Regions from separate parts of the Bacillus haimaensis genome, predicted to be linked through region 1. Evidence: riboswitches for the same ligand, from Rfam matches in the RefSeq annotation. Region 1 holds a riboswitch; each other region holds the start of a gene.

Region 1 (4,827 bases):
GAAACCTTAGAGGTGAGAAAATGGAAATAGGCTCAAAAATTCGGGCAATACGTAACCGAAAAAAAATAACCATTGCTCAAATGTGTGAAGGCACCGGCCTTTCAAAGGGATTTATCAGCAATGTCGAAAACAATAACACCTCTCCATCCATCAGCACACTGCAGACGATATCGAATTATCTGGGAGTTCCACTTCCCTATCTATTATTGGAAAAGCAGCAGCATATGCGGGTAGTGAGAAAGGCGGAGCGAAACTACTCCACTTTTAATAATTTGAAAATAGAGCATTTGACGTCCAAAGGCGGGCTACGAATGATGATGGTTGAATTCCCTCCCGGTGCTTCCATGGGAGAGGCGAATGCCCATGAGGGAGAGGAAAGTCACCTAGTATTGGAGGGGAAAATCCTTGCAGAACAAGGGGAGGACTCCAGTATTCTTGAAGAAGGCGATTCCTTCAGCTGGAACGCAAGTGTCCCCCATTTTGTCAAAAACATAGGAGACGGGAAAGCCGTCGTTTTAATAAGCATCTATTCTGATACGGAACTGCATGATATTTTTTAAATAGGAATCACGAAATAAGAGGCCTTCGGGAAAGTCCATTGAAGCTGACTTTTCGAACGGCCTCTTCTTTATTTTGCAAGATTCCCGACTATCTTCGCGAGTTTCCTTATTCCTTCTACTATCTCCTTCTCCTCCGCATAGCTAAATGAAAGTCGAAGATACTCTTTTCCTTCTGCCTGATCCAGGAAGAAGTGCTTCCCAGGAATGTAGGCTACCCCTTCTGCCATGGCCTCTGCCAGCATTTCTGCGGTATCGACTCCCGGAATCCTCACCCAGGCAAAATAGCCTCCTTCGGGCACAAACCAAGTGACGGATGTTGGCATGATTGCCTGCAGGGCGGAGAGCATGGCCGCACACTTTTCGCGATAGGTCCTCCTCAGCATCTCGAGCCTTTCCTCGAAGTCGATGTTTTCCAGGAAAGTGGCCATTGTGCTATGGGCAAACGGATGATCGAGGTCTTTTTTGAACCACCATTGTGCTGTAATGAAATCACGCGCTGCTGCTACCCAGCCGATCCTCATGCCGGGTGCTACGACCTTGGAGAGCGATCCGATATGAAGCACCCGTCCTTCTTTGTCCATCGACTTCAATGTTTCGGGGCTTTCGTTGAATGCAAGCTCCCCATAGGCATCGTCCTCGATTATGAGAAAATTGTAGGAGGAGGCAAGCTCCAGCAGATGCTTTCTCCGGTCTGCTGTCAGTGTGGTCCCAGTAGGATTTTGAAAGGTCGGGATGGTGTATAGGAAACGCGGCAAAGCGAGGCCGTTCTGTTTTCTTTCTGCCAGCTCTTTTTCCAATAGATCAGTCTGAAGACCCTGCTCATCGACCGGAATGGATATGTAATGATCCGTGTAGTTCTTGAATATTTCCAAAGCCTCCATATAGGTTGGTGCTTCCATTGCAACGACCGCTTCCTCGTCAAGGAGGATCCGGGCAACCAAATCTATCGCCTGGCATGCACCGGAAGTGATCAATAGCTCCTCTTTGGAAACACGCATTCCACGCTCCGCCAATCTATCTTGAATCTGCTCTTTCAGCTTATCAATACGTGGACTTCCTAGATAGTGAAGAGGTAAATCCCTCTCCTCGTCCAGGAGGAGCGCCACTGCCGCCTTCAGCTCCTGATCAGGAACAAGCTCTGGTGCAGGATATCCCGAATTCAGCCGAATACAATTCTCCGGGATATTTGGCATCCACTCACCAGGCGGACTATTCTTCAATGCAGCTTTTATGTTGTTGGAGAAAAAGGATTCAGCGTCCATGTTCACCATTCCTTTCCGGGGACAGGTCCCTTGTCCCCACTCATTTAAATTGATTTTAAACTTCTTCCTTAATCAGTACCAGTAATTCCTGTTTATAGTTTGCAAACTCTCCAAATTCTCGAAAAAATTACTTCTTGACATTACCTCTTCAACCTATTAAAGTGATAATTATAAATTTTTAAAAAAGAATATACGTTGTATTCTCTTATCGAGAGTGGCGGAGGGACTGGCCCTATGATGCCCGGCAACCGTTCCATATGGAATTGGTGCTAAATCCTGCAGGACATATCTGTGTTCTGAAAGATGAGAGAGGAGCATCCCGATATATATATTGCGGTGAAACCTCTCTTTTCAGGGAGGTTTTTTTATTTTTTATTTTTTATGATTCCTCCCTGGCCAAAAAAAGAAAAAACCTAAAGGGGAGTCATGAGCATGAAGAAGAAATCAATCGTGAAATCAGTTTTTGCCGCAACACTATCATTATCACTACTTTTAACAGGATGTTCTTCCGGAATTCCGGACAGACTGCAGGAGCCAAGGAAAAGGTATCTTTTGAAAATGTACCGGAGCGCTTTGCGGAAGGCGAAGGTGCGAAAATCAAGGTCATCCGTAAAATCGGAGGCGATGATCATACCGCTCAATTCCTGGCAGGTGCCAAACAGGAAGGAGAAGCACTCGGTTTTGAAGTGGATGTATTCACCGCAAACGGGGACAGCGCGAAGTTCCACGATGCGATCGAGCAGGCTATCACTCAGGATTATGATGGGGTCATCCTTTCCCACGGGGACGATGCCGCGACTGTAGAAGGAGTAAAGAAGCTGGTGGAAGCTGGCAAAAGCGTCGTGACGTTTGACTCCAATCCGGATGTCGGAACTGTAGCAGGAGTGACACAGACCTCCCAGGACGATGAAGCACTTGCAAAATTGGCGCTAGATCAGTTGGTGAAGGATTTCAATGGGGAAGCAAATATTGTTTACCTTTGGGTGGACGGTTTTCCTCCAATGGTAAGAAGGAACGCAGTCTATAAGGACACGCTTTCCGGCAATCCCGGCATCAAGGAAGTGGAGCGATTCGGTGTGGCAGCTGCTGATACATCCGTTCAGACCCAGAATGCCGTAGCTGCAATGCTGAATAAGCATAAAAAAGGGGAAATCGACGCCATCTTTGCAACATGGGATGCCTTCGCAATCGGTGCGGCACGCGCGATCCAGGAAGCAGGACGTGACGAGATCAAAATTTACGGAATCGATGTATCCAATGCCGATCTTCAGGAAATCCAGGCGGATAAAAGTCCATGGAAATATACAGCTGCAGTAGATCCGAAACTGATTGGTGCCGTCAATCTGCGTCTGCTTGCAAAGAAGCTCGCTGGCGAGGAAACACCGGAAACCTATGACCTCGAAGCATCCCTCATCTCCCAGGAGGAGCTTCGCAAATCGGATCAAGCCGTCAATATGGTGAATCTCGCAGATATCATTAAAGGCTGGGGAACCTCCTCCGCATTTGAAGAGGACTGGATGAAGGTGCTGAAGGAGCATTATCAGAAGTAGCCAGTATATCGGGCACTCTCTTATCCTAGTGAAGAGAGTGTCTCATTTTTGTGAAAGGAGGACATGACATGGCAGCACAAACTCTTCAAATGACCGATATCTCGATCGAATTTCCGGGAGTGAAAGCATTAAGTCAGGTCGATTTTACAGCGGAAACCGGTAAGGTACACGCTTTGATCGGAGCCAATGGTGCAGGAAAGTCCACACTGATGAAGGTTCTCTCTGGAGCCTACAGTCACTATACCGGCCAAATTGCGCTTGACGGAACCCCCCTCCCCATCCGCACGCCAAAGGATGCACAGGACTTTGGCATCCAGACGGTCTATCAGGAAGTGGATACCGCACTAGTTTCCTATTTGACGGTCGGGGAAAATATCATGCTTGGAAAAACAGTCCGTGAGAATAGGCAGTTCATCGATTGGCGGGGGCTGCATTATAAAGCATCCCTTGTGCTGGAAAAACTGAACATCAGGCTTTCCTCGAAGAAGCTGGTAAGCGAGCTGACACTCGCGGAAAAACAAATGGTGCTGATCGCAAAGTCCATTGCCACCGATTGCCGATTCTTGGTTCTGGATGAACCTACTGCCCCGTTAAGCCAGACGGAGACGAAGGAGCTTTTCCGTATTATAGAAGACTTAAAGAATCAAAATGTTGGCATCATCTTTATTTCTCATCGGCTGCCCGAAATTTTTGAACTCTGCGAGGAGGTCACGGTGATGCGTAACGGAAAGCTTGTGTCCAGGGAAGTGACAACGGCTACTACTCAAAATAGAGTGGTGGAACAGATGCTTGGAAAGAAGCTGGAGGAGCAATTCCCGGAACAACCAGCCATGCTTGGGCAGACCGTGCTGGAAGTGAGCAATCTCTCCGACTCTACTAAACTGAATAACCTTTCCATCAAAGTCTCAGAGGGTGAAATCATCGGAATTGCCGGGCTCGTCGGCGCTGGTAAAACAGAGCTCTGCAAGACACTGTTCGGTCTATCTGACGTTACATCCGGCGACATTTTCATCAAAGGGCAAAAGGTTCAGCTAAAGAGCCCTCATGAAGCGGTGAAAAAGGGTATAGCACTCGTTCCGGAAGAAAGAAGAAAAGAAGGGATCCTTGTGGCTGAAACGGTTACGACGAACCTAACGGCTGCTTCCTTGAACTCGTTCACTTCTTTTTTCAGCTTTTTAGATCGGAAAAAGGAAAGGAAAAAAGCCAGCGAGCTTATTACGAGTCTGGGTATCAAAACCCCCTCCCCAGATACCATTGCCCAGCACCTTTCCGGCGGAAATCAACAGAAAATAGCGATCGGAAAGTGGCTGATCACTGACGCCGATGTGTACATTTTCGATGAACCGACAAAGGGTGTCGATGTTGGGGCAAAAAAGGATATATATGAATTGATTGCCGATTTGGCAAGGCGCGGAAAAGCGGTTCTTTACGCATCCTCGGAAACATCCGAAATAA
Region 2 (4,827 bases), 1.9 Mb from region 1:
CTATTCTGGAGAGAAAGGCAATGGGTCTTCAATTTGAAGGAAGCGAACGGAGCGGGAAAGACGTCCTTACAATGGAAGGTTTGGCAAAATCCTTTGGCCGACGTACGCTCTTTGATCAGCTTGATTTCCATGTTTATTTTCAGGAAAGAGTAGCGATTATCGGCCAAAATGGAACAGGAAAAACCACTCTCCTGAAAATTCTTTTGGGCGAGGAAAGTCATGATTCAGGTGAATTAAAGGTAGGCAGCAATGTGAAAATCGGGTACCTCTCTCAGCATGTGGAGGCCGCCACCCCTAAACAGACGCTGATCGACGCTTTTCGGGAATACGTACCAATCACCCAGGAACAGGCACGACATGTTCTTGCGAAGTTTCTTTTCTACGGTCCTTCTGTATTTAAAAGGGTGGAAAATTTAAGCGGAGGAGAAAAAATGCGTTTACGTTTGGCCCAGCTGATGTATCAAGATATCAACCTCCTTATACTCGATGAACCGACCAACCATCTGGACATTGAATCTCGGGAAGTCCTGGAGGAAGCGCTAGAGGATTTCGGCGGCACGATAGTTACCGTGTCGCATGACCGCTACTTTTTGAATAAATATTTTGAGAAAACTTGCTGGCTCGAAAGCGGGAGGCTCACCACTTATACCGGCAACTACCAATATGCTCGGAATAAGAGAAAAGAATTGGAAAAAGATAAATTGCAAACCGTTGTTTCAGATACGGAAAGAAAGAAGGAAATTGTTTCTAAGGAACGAGTAAGAAGTAATGCCCCAACTACCATCGAGCCCGAGAAGATAGAGGCAAAATTGGAGGAACTGGAACTTGCAATATTCGAGTTGGAAGCACAGATGGAAAAAGAGACAGATCTTGTGGCCCTGCAAAAGTATCAAGATGAATGGAATAACAGAGAATCAGAACGCTCCTCCCTCTATGAATTGTTGGAGGATGCGCTTTAAACCAGTTTTGAGAAGTGTAGACAGGCGATCTATTTCGCCTGTTTTTTTGTTGTATGGCTTGTTTTTTTGTGCAGTTTCGAGTGAATTTTTTTTATATAGGTTACTTTTCATGAAATACGAAGTTTCCCAGGTGGATTTCGCAAGGCAATTTTAAGATATCAACGAAAATTTTCATATATCCACGATTCCGGACATTATATCAACGAGAAAAAAATTATATCAATGAAAATAAAAATATATCAACGAAAAACAGTTGCATATCGATAAAACGCATTTTCTCACAAAATCCGACATCTCTACGCAATGCAACTAGCAAGCCACTCCCCAAAACAAAAAACTGCCGCCAAACCAGGCACATAACCTGATTTGGCGGCAGCCACAATAATTATTAAGCGTTCGCTTGCTCTTTCAATGCATCAGCTTTGTCCACTTGCTCCCAAGGAAGGTCAAGATCGTTACGACCGAAGTGACCGTATGCTGCAGTCTGCTTGTAGATAGGGCGACGAAGGTCTAGCATTTTGATGATTCCAGCTGGACGAAGGTCGAAGTTGTTGCGAACCAGTTCCACTAGCTTCTCTTCAGAAACTTTACCAGTTCCGAAAGTGTCCACTGCGATGGATACAGGTTGTGCTACACCGATTGCGTAAGCAAGTTGAACTTCACATTTGTCAGCCAAGCCGCTTGCTACGATATTTTTTGCAACATAACGTGCTGCGTATGCTCCAGAACGGTCAACTTTCGTTGCGTCCTTACCGGAGAATGCTCCACCACCGTGACGAGCATATCCGCCATACGTATCAACAATGATTTTACGGCCAGTCAATCCAGCATCCCCTTGAGGTCCACCAATAACGAAACGGCCAGTTGGGTTTATGAAGTATTTTGTGTTTTCGTCAATCAAGTTAGCAGGAACTACCGGCTTGATTACGTGTTCTTTCACATTACGTTGGATCTGCTCCAAAGAAATCTCCGGGTGATGCTGAGTAGAGATAACGATTGTATCGATACGTACCGGTTGATCGTTTTCATCATATTCAACAGTTACCTGAGTTTTTCCATCTGGACGTAAGTATGGAAGGATTTCTTCTTTTCTTACTTCTGTTAGGCGACGGGAAAGCTTATGAGCCAATGAAATCGGTAAAGGCATTAATTCCTTAGTTTCATTGCAAGCAAATCCGAACATCAAACCTTGGTCTCCCGCACCGATCGCTTCGATTTCCGCATCTGACATTTGTCCTTCACGAGCTTCCAATGCTTGGTCGACACCCATTGCGATGTCAGCGGATTGCTCGTCGATGGAAGTAAGAACCGCACAAGTTTCTGCGTCAAAACCGTACTTCGCACGAGTGTATCCGATTCCTTGGATGGTTTCACGAACGATTTTTGGGATATCTACATAAGTAGAGGTAGTGATTTCTCCAGCAACAAGCACCAATCCGGTTGTTACAGAAGTTTCACACGCTACACGTGCATTTGGATCATTAGTAAGAATAGCATCAAGGATGGAGTCGGAAATTTGGTCACAAATTTTATCCGGATGTCCCTCCGTTACGGATTCAGAAGTAAATAAACGACGTTGTTTAGTCATTAAAAAAGTTCCTCCTTTTGTATATGAAAAGCGTTTTACCTCTCTTCATGTATAACAGTATGTTTGATACGGATCTCATTTCCTGTTGTGTGATGTTCTTTGTTATCTTGTGCAAAATATAAAAAACCTTTCCATAATGTTGAGGAAAGGTTTGAATTCAAGAATTAGCCTTTCACTCTTATCGGTCAAGGTCAATGCCTTGCTCAGGTTTAGCACCTTTTCTCAAGCGACAATTTTCTTGTCCAAAAAAATCAGCGAAGTGCTTTTTCGCGCTCGCCCATTTACCTTTGAGCAGGTTGCTGGGTTTCATAGGGCCTGCCCCTCCACCAGCTCGGAATAAGAGTATCCGTTCAAGGTTCTATATTAGCGTAATAAAAGCTTTATTGTCAACAAAAAACGGCAAATTATTTAAATGAAGAAACAGGAAAAAACATATGCTATCATTAAGTAGATTTGTCCATGTACATAAGCCTCTTTTTCACAAAATGTTAACGGATTCACACTTTATTTCATAAAATATTTTAATTAGTATGGACTATTGGATTAAATGTGTTATACTTTTTAACAGATGAGAAATTAATATACAAGTTGAAGGAGAGTTATCCATGATGAAAACGGTTGGTATTGATAATGGTTTAACTAAATTAATATACGGAAGCAACACGCAAATGCAACTTTCTGTACCTCAATTAGTGGAGAAAGTATTAAACCGCAATGAAGGCAGCCTGACATCTACCGGTGCAGTTGTTGCTACAACTGGAAAATATACGGGTCGCTCCCCTAAAGATAAATTCATTGTGGAAGAGGATATCTCCAAGGATAAGATTGACTGGGGAAAGGTAAACAGCCCGATCTCTGAGGAAGTATTCGAACGTTTATATGAAAAAGTACTAACCTACTTAGAAAATAAAGATGAAATTTTCGTGTTCAAGGGCTTCGCAGGAGCGGACGAAAAATATCAATTGCCTATCCAGGTAATCAACGAATTTGCATGGCATAACCTTTTTGCGCACCAGCTATTCATCCGACCAAATGACGAACAGCTTGCCAAACATGAAACCGCATTCAGTGTTGTCTCTGCACCAAGCTTCAAGGCTGATCCTGCAGTTGACGGTACGAACTCTGAAGCATTTGTCATCATTTCCTTTAAAAAGCGCGTCGTTCTTATCGGCGGGACAGAATATGCAGGTGAAATGAAGAAATCCATTTTCTCTGTCATGAACTACTTGCTTCCTGAGAATGGTATCATGCCGATGCACTGCTCTGCCAATGTAGGACGTGAAGGCGATGTAGCACTATTCTTTGGTTTATCGGGTACTGGCAAGACAACATTATCCGCTGACCCTAACAGAAAGCTGATCGGTGACGATGAGCACGGCTGGTCCAATACAGGCGTATTCAATATTGAAGGCGGCTGCTATGCGAAATGCATCGGACTGACGCACGAAAAAGAGCCGCAAATTTTTGATGCCATCCGTTTTGGATCTGTACTTGAAAATGTGGTAATCGATGGTCAGTCAAGAATCGCTGACTATGACAACTCCACTTTAACAGAAAATACCCGTGCCGCCTACCCACTTGAAGCAATGGACAACATTGTACAGCCAAGTATCGCGGGACACCCGACAACCATTGTTTTCTTGACAGCTGATGCAACTGGAGTATTGCCTCCAATCTCCAAGCTTTCTAAAGAGCAGGCAATGTTCCATTTCTTGAGTGGGTACACAAGTAAATTGGCCGGAACAGAGCGCGGAATCACTTCTCCGCAAACAACGTTCTCCACTTGCTTCGGTTCTCCATTCCTGCCACTTCCTGCAACTACGTATGCAGAGATGCTTGGCAAGAAAATCGATGAGCATAATGCCCAGGTCTACCTTGTTAACACTGGCTGGACTGGCGGAGAGTACGGAGTAGGTAGCCGTATGAAGCTTTCATACACAAGAGCAATGGTTCAAGCTGCTCTTGAAGGCGATCTTACAAATGTGGAAACAGAAAAAGATCCATATTTCGGAGTGGAGATCCCTCTGCATGTTCCAGGTGTACCTGATGAAGTGCTGCAGCCTAAGAAAACATGGCATGATGATGAGAAGTATGATCTTGCTGCCCGTGAATTGGCTGGTAAATTCAAAGAAAACTTCACAAAGTTCAAAAACGTACCGGAAGACGTGCTAGGACTTGGTGGACCAACCGTTTAACAATATATTGGAGCCATCCGAAATGACATTAAGTTGTCTTTCGGATGGCTCTTTTGATATTTGAACCTATTAGAAATTGGAGCTT
Region 3 (4,827 bases), 990 kb from region 1:
AACAGATCCGACAATAACAACGAATGGTACAAAACGTTTTCCATTAAAGAAAGATAACGAATCAGGTAATTTACTATAGTTATAAAATTTATTGAATAGGTTTGCGCCGAGGAAACCGGCAATGATCCCGACGAATACTCCCATGTTCAATGCAGGTGCACCAAGAACAGAAGTGAAATAATCGCCTACAATCAATTCCTGACCGAATAGTGACGTGAAAGTCGCTTCCGGATCGGCAAGCATATCATTATTTACCCCAAAAATAGCTCCGGTAATACGGTTGATCAATACGAATGCGATCAATGCTGCGAACGCACCGCCAGCACGTTCCTTCGCCCATGATCCACCGATCGCTACAGCGAATAGGATGTGCAGATTGGTAATGATGGCCCAACCGATATCCTCCATCACTCTTGCAATCGTTTGCACAAGCACGATGTCTCCACCCGTCATGCCAACCAACTTGCCAAGGGAAATCATAATACCAGCAGCTGGCATAACTGCCACTACGACTAGCAACGCTTTCCCGAATTTTTGCCAAAAATCAAAAGACAAAAAGTTCTTCATATTAACAGCCTTCTTTCTTCATTAGTAGTATATAAAACTTGAAAACGAATTCATTTTTATGCAATTATATGTAACTTTAGTGCAACCGTTTGCATTTTTCTATTGTAAGAGATGTCCTCTCACAATGCAAGTAAAAGATTCAACAATCATCTAAATTTAACAAAGTACATTTATTTGCAAAAAGTGTTATTGTGAGAAAATTATTTATTAGCGCAATAATCTTTCTTTCGTGGATTTTGTATACATCCATTTAGAAAAGAAGTAAACTATGTACCGTACTAATTCGGACAATAAAGGAGAACCTATACAATGAAAAAATGGATGAGCATACTATTGACAGCTTTACTAAGCATCGCTGTTCTGGCAGGGTGTAACACTGAAAATAAATCTGAATCAAAAGAAACGGAAGCAAGTGCAGCTTCTGATAATGATAACGATAGCAAGCAGATTACAGCATTAGTAGGCCTTCAAATGGAAATGATTCAAACTATCCGCGAAAATTTGGAGCCGGTTACAGCATATGAACAATCCCAGGATGCAGCCCTGCAGGAACAAGCGGTATCCTCGAGCAAACAAATTGCAAACGAGCTTCGCGGACTTGAGATCCCTTCCGACTTAAGCAAAGAGCTACAGGGAGACATGAAGGAATCCGTTGAATTGCTGGCACTTTATTTCGAGGAGCGAGCGGCAACATTAAAGCCCGATGCAGACCTCACTGAAATGGAAGCGGCATTTGCAGCATTCCATGAGAAGATCGGAGCAACATTCGAAAAGGCTGGATTGCATGCGCCTAATTTCGAGAAAGACGTAAACTAATTACTTTATAGGGAGCCACTTGTCGTAGAAAACGCGGCAGGTGGCCTTTTTTGGCTCTATTTTCAAAGGTTAACGGATCCGAATTTGACGTTATGCACAAAAAACAATGGTTTACGCGCAAAAATATTAATATATGCACAAAAAATTAATTTTATGCACAAAAAATCAAATTTACGCACAAAAATGGTTGTCTTTTGCACGAAACGCAATATTCGCCAAAGTTCTACATCGTTCCTAGCCGCCTGCATCATTCAAACTGTCCAAAAGGCTAAATTAACCAAACAACCAACAACATATCTCCTACGCTTCCCGCATAGCATACTACAGACATATTTAGCCATCCGAAAGACTTGTTTAATCCTGAGTTTCATGATAGGATTTATCTAAATTAATAGTTATTTTCTTATCCAGAGAGGTGGAGGGACTGGCCCGATGAAACCCGGCAACCGCACAGGTGTGTGCAGGTGCTAATTCCAGCAAGACAATTTGTTCTTGGCAGATAAGTAGATGGACGGGTTCCCATTCCAAACTTCTTCTTATCGAGGAAGTTTTTTTATTTGCCGGAAAAGTAAAGACGAGGGGAAGATAGGGGATGAAGTTTGGTTTTTGGTTACCGATATTTGGCGGATGGTTGAGAAATGTAGAGGACGAACAGATGCCGCCGACCTTTGATTACGCAAAAAAGGTCATTCTGCAGGCGGAAAAGCTTGGCTATGACACGACATTGATTGCAGAGTTATTTTTAAATGATATAAAGGGCCCGGAAGAGGATAGCTTAGAGGCTTGGTCAACGGCTGCGGCACTTGCTGCTGTGACGGAGAAGATCGAGATCATGACTGCGATTCGTCCAGGCTTCCATAATCCTGCGATTGCGGCAAAAGCGATTGCGAATATTGATCATATCAGCAATGGCCGCCTTACCTTGAATGTCGTTTCTGCCTGGTGGGAAGAAGAGGCGCGGCAGTATGGCGGCATTTTCACCCAGCATGATGAACGGTATGAACGGACGAAAGAGTTTATTGATGTGCTGAAAGGGCTTTGGAGCGAGGACTCCTTCAGCTATGACGGAAAGTACTATCAGCTTAAGGAAACGAAGCTTTTTCCGAAGCCTGTGCAACGACCGAATCCGATCCTCTATGCAGGGGGCGAGAGTCCGAAGGGGAAAGAGGTTATTTCCTCCTATTGTGATGCGTACGTCATGCATGGTGGAACGGTGGAAGAGGTCGCCCGCAAAATAGAGGAAATGAAAGAGCGCAGAAGAAATACGGAGCACCATCCTTTTCAGTCGTTCGGGATGGCCGCCTATGTCATCTGCCGCGATACAGAGGAAGAGGCGGAAAAGGAGCTTGCTAGAATCACAGATGTGAAGGAGTCCGATGCCTATGCTGGCTTCAAGGATTTCACCAGTAAGTCACAGCTTGAGCAGCAGATCCAGCTCCAGGACTATTCGGTATCAAATAGAGGGTTGCGGCCAAACCTGATCGGTACGCCGGAACAGATTGCTGAGAAAATAAGAGAGTATGAGGAAGCAGGCGTGGACCTGCTCTTGCTGCAATTTTCCCCGCAGCTGGAGGAAATGGAGCGCTTTGCCCAAAAAGTGATGCCCCTTGTGCAAGGGGAACGGCTTGCTCAACCATAAAGCACATTCAAACCAGGAGACTTGAAGAAATTGGAGGAAGATACGATGAAAAAGATATATATCTTGCATGAAAACAAAGAATGGACCGACCATTTGACCAATAGATTAAAAGAATTGGACCTGCCATTTGAAGAGTGGCATCTCGACGAAGGGCTCGTGCCATTGGTTGATGCGCCACCTGAAGGGGTGTTTTATAACAGAATGAGTGCATCCTCCCACACAAGGGACCACCGCTTTGCACCGGAATTGACGGGGGCAGTGCTTTCGTGGCTAGAGCATCATGGCCGAAAAGTGTTGAACGGCAGCCGTGCGCTTCAGCTTGAATTGAGCAAGGTGAATCAGTATACGGCACTTGAGAAGCAGGGGATCCGCACGCCGAGGACGATTGCGGCAGTTGGAAAAACCAATATTATCGAGGCGGCAAAGAAACTGGGAACTGAGGCGTTCATCACGAAACACAACCGCGCCGGAAAAGGGCTGGGAGTCCAGCTTTTTCAATCCACGGCAAGCCTCGAGGAATATTTGTACGGTCCGACCTTCGAGGAACCGGTTGATGGGATCACGCTGATCCAGGAGTATATCGAGTCACCGGAATCCTATATTACGAGATGCGAGTTTGTAGGTGGTAAGTTCCTCTATTCGGTGAGGGTGGATACGTCTGAAGGCTTTGAACTTTGCCCGGCGGATGCCTGCCAGATAGGCGATCTGTTCTGTCCTGTCGGGGAAGAAGTGGAAGAGAAGCCAAAGTTTCGCATTGTCGAGGATTTTGCAGATCCAATCATTGAAAAATATGAGGCATTCCTTAAGGAGAACAACATCCAGGTTGCCGGAATCGAATTTATCCGAAACGCAAATGGTGAAATTTACACCTATGACGTCAACACGAATACGAACTACAATGCTGATGCCGAAAAAGTGGCAGGGAAATTCGGCATGCTCCAATTGGCAAAACTGCTTGGTGCGGAGCTGGAACGAGCATAAGAAAAAGGTGCCAGACGGGGTCTGGCACCTTTTTCATTATTCTTTTAGAAAAAGATATGGCCCATGATTGCAATGACAGGCAGCGTAATCAATGTACGCAGGATGAAGATGATGAACAGGTCCTTGAATGATACGGGTACCTTGGATCCCAGTAATACGCCACCGACCTCGGAAAGGTAGATGAGCTGTGTCACGGATACGGTTGCGACTACGAAGCGGGTCAGTTCGCTTTGGATATCCGCACCTAATACGGAAGGCAGGAACATATCGGCAAATCCGACCATCATGGTTTCCGATGCCGCCTTCGCTTCAGGAATCTGCAAGAGCTCCAACAGCGGAATGAACGGTACTCCCAACCAAGTGAACAACGGCGTATTCTCCGCTAGAATAAGGGCGATTGTACCGAACGCCATGACGATGGGCGCGACACCCATCCACATATCGAGGACATTTTTTCCGCCCTCGATGAAGAATTTGCTGATGCTTCTATTTTTCGCAGCACGTTCCACAGCCTGGGAGTAACCCCATTTTAATGGTGTGTAACCCTCTGGAATCAATTCTTTCTCTTCTTTTTCCTCACCGTTGTAATACGTATCCGGCTTCCAGGAAAGTGGAGGAATACGCGGCATGATGATGGCAGCAACCAGCCCAGATAGTGCAACCGTTGCGTAGAAAGGGACAAACATTTTCGCCAGGCCAACCTGGGAGATGACGATCAGACTGAATGTAATGGAAACAACGGAAAAGGTCGTTCCGATTACCGCTGCTTCGCGCTTAGTGTAATAGCCCTCTTCATATTGCTTACTCGTCAATAGCACCCCGAT
Region 4 (4,827 bases), 760 kb from region 1:
GCCGTAACAATATGACAACCCTTATCGATTGCTTTTTTCAGATAAGTAAATCCTGGTTCCCTGCCAACAATGGCATCAATGACAATATGAAGATCTGAAAGTGACAGAATATCCTCAAAGTTCGCTGTAAGTAGGACCTGATCATCCGGCGCCACATGTTTTTCTAAATTTCGAACAAGAATGGCAACAACTTTAACCTCTTTTCCCAATAGCCTCTGTAAACGGTTTTGATGGGATTCAATCGTACTGTATACCCCCTTTCCAACCGTTCCATATCCCAACAGCGCCACATTTATTTTAGACATGAGTCACTTCCCTTCTCTCTTTTTCCTCAAGCAATCTCTTCACTTCCATCCCCCATTTGTCAAACTCAACCAAAAAGCCATCATGTCCGAACTCTGTTTCAACCTCAACAAAACTTGCAGATATTCCATGGGCTTTCAGTGCCTCCACTGCTTCTCTTATCATACTAGTGGGATATAGCAGGTCTTTTGAAAAACCTATCATACACACTTTACTTTTTATTTGGCTCAGTGCTTGCCTCCAGCCGTTCCGTTCCCAGCCGATATCATACTGATCCATTGCCTCCAACAGACAAAGATAGCTGTTGGCATCAAAACGTCGTGTGAATTTCTCACCCTGGTATTTCATATAAGAATCCACCTGATATTCAACAGTAGAGTCATCTTTTGTTCGTTTCTGTTCCCGGTTAAAACGATGATTGAATAAACTGGCAGAGCGATAAGTTACCAGACCAACCATTCTGGCTATTTCAAGACCTTTCAACATTTCATTTTCCTGATAATCTCCATTATTCCAAAGCGGGTCTGTCATAATGGCTCTTCTTCCAATACAGTTAAAAGCTAGAGCATAATCAGTAAAATAAGGGGTTACAGCCATAGGAATAAGAATATCTGCATAATCCGGATATAATATTCCCCATTCGAGCACCTGCATTCCCCCAAGTGAGCCTCCAATAACCGCTTTCGCTTCGGAGTACCCAAGCTCCCTCAATGCCAAATATTGAGCATGCACCATATCTCTGATTGTGACGGACGGAAACTTGCTTCCATATTTTTCACCAGTTATTGGATTCAGGGAGGTTGGACCTGTGGAGCCATTACACCCTCCTAGAACATTCATTGTTATTACTTGATAGTCATTTGTATCAATATAGGATTCGGGACCAATAAAGGAATGCCACCAGCCTTTTTCTTCCTCGGATCCTCTTGCAAATTGGTTTCCTGTCAAGGCATGACAGACTATAATAAGTTCCCTATTCTTATTTCCAACCCTTTCATAGGCAATTTCCACCTTCTCCAATACTTCTCCACTTTCAAGCACCAGTCGCTCGATCCGGACACTACCGGCAGTTGTTTTGCAATCACACTCTGTCACTGTCCTTCCACCCTTTTCATATCAGATGCTTTCCACTTTTAAGATGGATTTTCCTGTTGCTGTGAAAAGTGCCTGGTCCAGATCCTTTTTCAGATCTTCGATTGATTCAATTCCTACAGATAGGCGAATCAGATCTTCTGTTACGCCTGACTTTTTCAGATCTTCCCCTGTAAGCTGCTGATGCGTGGTGGATGCTGGATGAATGATCAAGGATTTTGCGTCTCCTACATTGGCTACATGTGACCATAGCTTGATTGAATCAATAGCTTTTCTTCCAGCTTCTCTTCCTCCTTTAATTCCAAAATTGAGAATGGAACCATATCCGTTTCTCAAATACTTTTGAGCGGATGCATGCGCCGGATGTCCTTGAAGACTAGGGTGGGATACCCACTCAACAGCAGGATGATCTTGTAGGAATCTTGCAAGCTCTGTTGCATTTTCGTTATGCTTTTCCACCCTTAGGTGAAGCGTCTCCAATCCTTGTAGAAGCAGAAATGCATTTTGAGGACTTAAGCATGCGCCAAAATCACGCAAAAGCTGGACACGCAGTTTAACTGCATAAGCAAGGTTTCCGAAGGCTTCTGCATAGCGAATGCCATTATAGCTTTCATCCGGTTCAGTAAAGTCTTGGAATTTAGGATTATCCCAGTTGAATGTACCGCCATCCACCACAATTCCTCCGATTGTCGTTCCATGGCCGCCAATCCATTTAGTTGCGGAATGTACCACAATATCCGCTCCCCACTTGATCGGGTTGCAAAGATATGGGGATGCAAAAGTATTATCAATAATGAGTGGTATGTCATGATCTTGTGCAACTTTGGCGACACCTTCAACATCTAAGACATGTAAGCTCGGATTTCCAATGATTTCGCCGAAAATCGCTTTGGTTTTTGGGGTTATTGCCTTTCTGAAGTTCTCTGGATCCGTTCCATCCACAAAGTTCACTTTTATCCCATATTTCGGCAATGTGACAGCAAAAAGATTATAGGTACCTCCATACAGATTGCCTGCTGCCACAATTTCATCACCGGAGTGGGCAATGTTTAATATGGCAAATGCAATTGCAGCCATGCCGGAGCTGGTTGCCACTGCCGCCACTCCGCCTTCTAACAGCGAAATTCTCTTTTCCAGCACGTCGACTGTCGGGTTTCCAATTCTCGTATAGATGTTGCCGAATTCATTCAGGGCAAATAAATTTTGGGCATGCTCTGTATCATTGAACACATACGATGTTGTCTGATAGATGGGGACGGCTCTGGAACCGGTAGTCGGATCAGGAGTTTGCCCTCCGTGTAGCAATAGCGTTTCTAATTGATAAGCGTCATTTGTATTTGTCATGTTTTTACCTCCGTTTTTATATAAAAATAAAAAACCCCTTCATAAGAAGAGGTTTTTTCCTCCTCTTATCTGTCAGGCATAGTCCGCCTGCAGGAATTAGCACCTTTTCAGAAAAAGAATAACTTTTCCTGATGGTTGCCGGACTTCATAGGGCCTGATCCCTCGGTCACTCTCGATAAGAGATATTCAGTTTTTTTTGTTCATTGCGTTAATTCATTGATTGGATGATTGATTTACTATCTACCATATTGAGTAATTCCGGATAATATTACTTTTACTTTTCCCCCTTTTGTACAGATAAAAAGCCTCTTCGATAAGAAGAGGCTTTCATTCAAGGTCCTCTTCTTATCTCTCAGAAAAAAAATCTGCAGAAATTAGCACCTTTTCAACATCATTGAAGGTTGCCGGGCTTCACAGGGTCTGTCCCTCCACCACTCTTAATAAGAAGTTTGCTATATGATTTTTATAAGATTGATACTTTTTGCAATTATAACAACAGTCTCAAGATGAAGTCAACAAACTTTTCTAAATATATAGAATATATTTTTTCTATGATTTACCAACAGGCAAAATACTTGAAAGTCAAAAAAGGTCAAAGTATACTATGGCTAAACCTAAATGGTCAAAGAAAGTCAAACAATTCTCAAGGAGGAAGCAAAGAATGATTTGTCAAAAATGCGAACAGAATCAAGCAACTATTCATGTTAAGTTCCAATTAAATTCAGAACAAAAGCAACTTGTCCTATGCTCTTCCTGCTTTGAAGAAGAAAGAGCAAAATTACAGACACCGTCTGGATTCTTTCAAGGATTTTCCGGACACTCTCCTTTTTGGGAGCAGGATCATCGACCTACTAATGAGTCAAATTTCAAAGATGCTAAAGAGTCCAAACAGGGTCGTGGAATTCTGGACAAATTAGCCAAAAATGTAACAAATCTTGCTAAAGCAGGATTGATTGACCCTGTTGTGGGAAGAGAAAAAGAAATCAAGAAAGTAATTGAAATTCTAAATAGACGAAACAAGAGCAACCCTGTACTAATCGGTGAACCTGGAGTAGGTAAAACAGCCATCGCGGAAGGACTTGCTCTTAATATTACTACCGGAGATGTCCCTGCCAAGCTTCAGAATAAAGAAATCTATCTGTTGGATGTTGCCTCACTTGTTGCCAATACTGGTATTAGAGGTCAATTCGAAGAACGGCTGAAGCAGATCATCCAGGAACTGCAGGAAAGAAAAAACGTCATCCTATTTGTGGATGAATTGCACTTAATTGTGGGAGCTGGTTCTGCGGAAGGGTCCATGGATGCAGGTAACATGTTGAAACCGGCATTGGCCAGAGGCGAGCTGCAGCTCATCGGGGCTACTACCTTGAAGGAATATCGGCAAATAGAAAAGGATGCAGCATTGGAACGACGCTTTCAACCTGTTATGGTAAAAGAGCCAACTCCTGAAAAGGCTGTTGAGATCATTAAAGGTATCCAATCCAAATACGAGGATTTCCATCAGGTTTCCTATACAGAAGAAGCGATAAATGCCTGCGTCAGCCTGTCACACCGCTATATTCAGGATCGTTTCCTACCCGATAAAGCCATTGATTTGCTTGATGAAGCAGGATCTAAGAAGAATTTAACCTTGGATGTAATGGACTTGGAGGGAATTAACTACCGACTTGCACAGATTGAAAAGGAAAAACAAAAAGCTTTGGATGAAGAGAAATACGAATACGCTGCAAAGCTGAGAGATGAAGAAGCAAAGCTTGAAAAGAGTAGAAATAGCTCCACTGCGAAAAAAATTGAAGTTACACTGAATGACATCTATGCAATCATAGAAGAAAAAACTGGCATTCCAGTTGGAAAACTTCAACAGGAAGAACAAGTAAAGCTTCGTGATCTCGAGGCAAATTTAAATAAAAAAGTGATTGGACAAAAAGATGCAGTCCAAAAGATTGCAAAAGCAATTCGCAGAAGTCGTGCAGGTCTTAAAAGAAAAGAACGACCTATTGGTTCCTTCCTTTTTGTCGGACCTACTGGGGTTGGTAAAACAGAGCTTACCAAATCACTTGCCGAAGAGCTTTTTGGTTCAAAGGATGC

The links. A riboswitch is a leader RNA that binds a small molecule or an ion and turns the genes downstream of it on or off. The one in region 1 is predicted to bind S-adenosylmethionine.
Region 2: another riboswitch for S-adenosylmethionine. It lies ahead of metK (methionine adenosyltransferase); the one in region 1 lies ahead of ABN702_RS16190 (sugar ABC transporter substrate-binding protein).
Region 3: another riboswitch for S-adenosylmethionine. It lies ahead of ABN702_RS21115 (LLM class flavin-dependent oxidoreductase); the one in region 1 lies ahead of ABN702_RS16190 (sugar ABC transporter substrate-binding protein).
Region 4: another riboswitch for S-adenosylmethionine. It lies ahead of ABN702_RS12245 (O-acetylhomoserine aminocarboxypropyltransferase/cysteine synthase family protein); the one in region 1 lies ahead of ABN702_RS16190 (sugar ABC transporter substrate-binding protein).

The regions. Positions count from the first base shown of each region.
Region 1 covers NZ_CP158164.1:3,167,701-3,172,527, forward strand. The annotation lists gene ABN702_RS16180 (cupin domain-containing protein) at 21-560, shown strand; gene ABN702_RS16185 (PLP-dependent aminotransferase family protein) at 629-1,822, opposite strand; SAM riboswitch class I at 2,025-2,132, shown strand; partial or broken gene ABN702_RS16190 (sugar ABC transporter substrate-binding protein) at 2,255-3,372, shown strand; gene ABN702_RS16195 (sugar ABC transporter ATP-binding protein) at 3,441-4,827, shown strand, end outside.
Region 2 covers NZ_CP158164.1:489,894-494,720, reverse strand. The annotation lists gene abc-f (ribosomal protection-like ABC-F family protein) at 1-959, shown strand, start outside; gene metK (methionine adenosyltransferase) at 1,348-2,547, opposite strand; SAM riboswitch class I at 2,723-2,890, opposite strand; gene pckA (phosphoenolpyruvate carboxykinase (ATP)) at 3,156-4,742, shown strand.
Region 3 covers NZ_CP158164.1:4,154,531-4,159,357, forward strand. The annotation lists gene ABN702_RS21105 (PTS transporter subunit IIBC) at 1-567, opposite strand, end outside; gene ABN702_RS21110 (hypothetical protein) at 877-1,383, shown strand; SAM riboswitch class I at 1,784-1,889, shown strand; gene ABN702_RS21115 (LLM class flavin-dependent oxidoreductase) at 1,976-3,022, shown strand; gene ABN702_RS21120 (ATP-grasp domain-containing protein) at 3,068-4,003, shown strand; gene ABN702_RS21125 (YjiH family protein) at 4,048-4,827, opposite strand, start outside.
Region 4 covers NZ_CP158164.1:2,405,798-2,410,624, forward strand. The annotation lists gene ABN702_RS12235 (homoserine dehydrogenase) at 1-305, opposite strand, end outside; gene metX (homoserine O-acetyltransferase MetX) at 298-1,398, opposite strand; gene ABN702_RS12245 (O-acetylhomoserine aminocarboxypropyltransferase/cysteine synthase family protein) at 1,420-2,739, opposite strand; SAM riboswitch class I at 2,802-2,921, opposite strand; SAM riboswitch class I at 3,082-3,186, opposite strand; gene ABN702_RS12250 (AAA family ATPase) at 3,401-4,827, shown strand, end outside.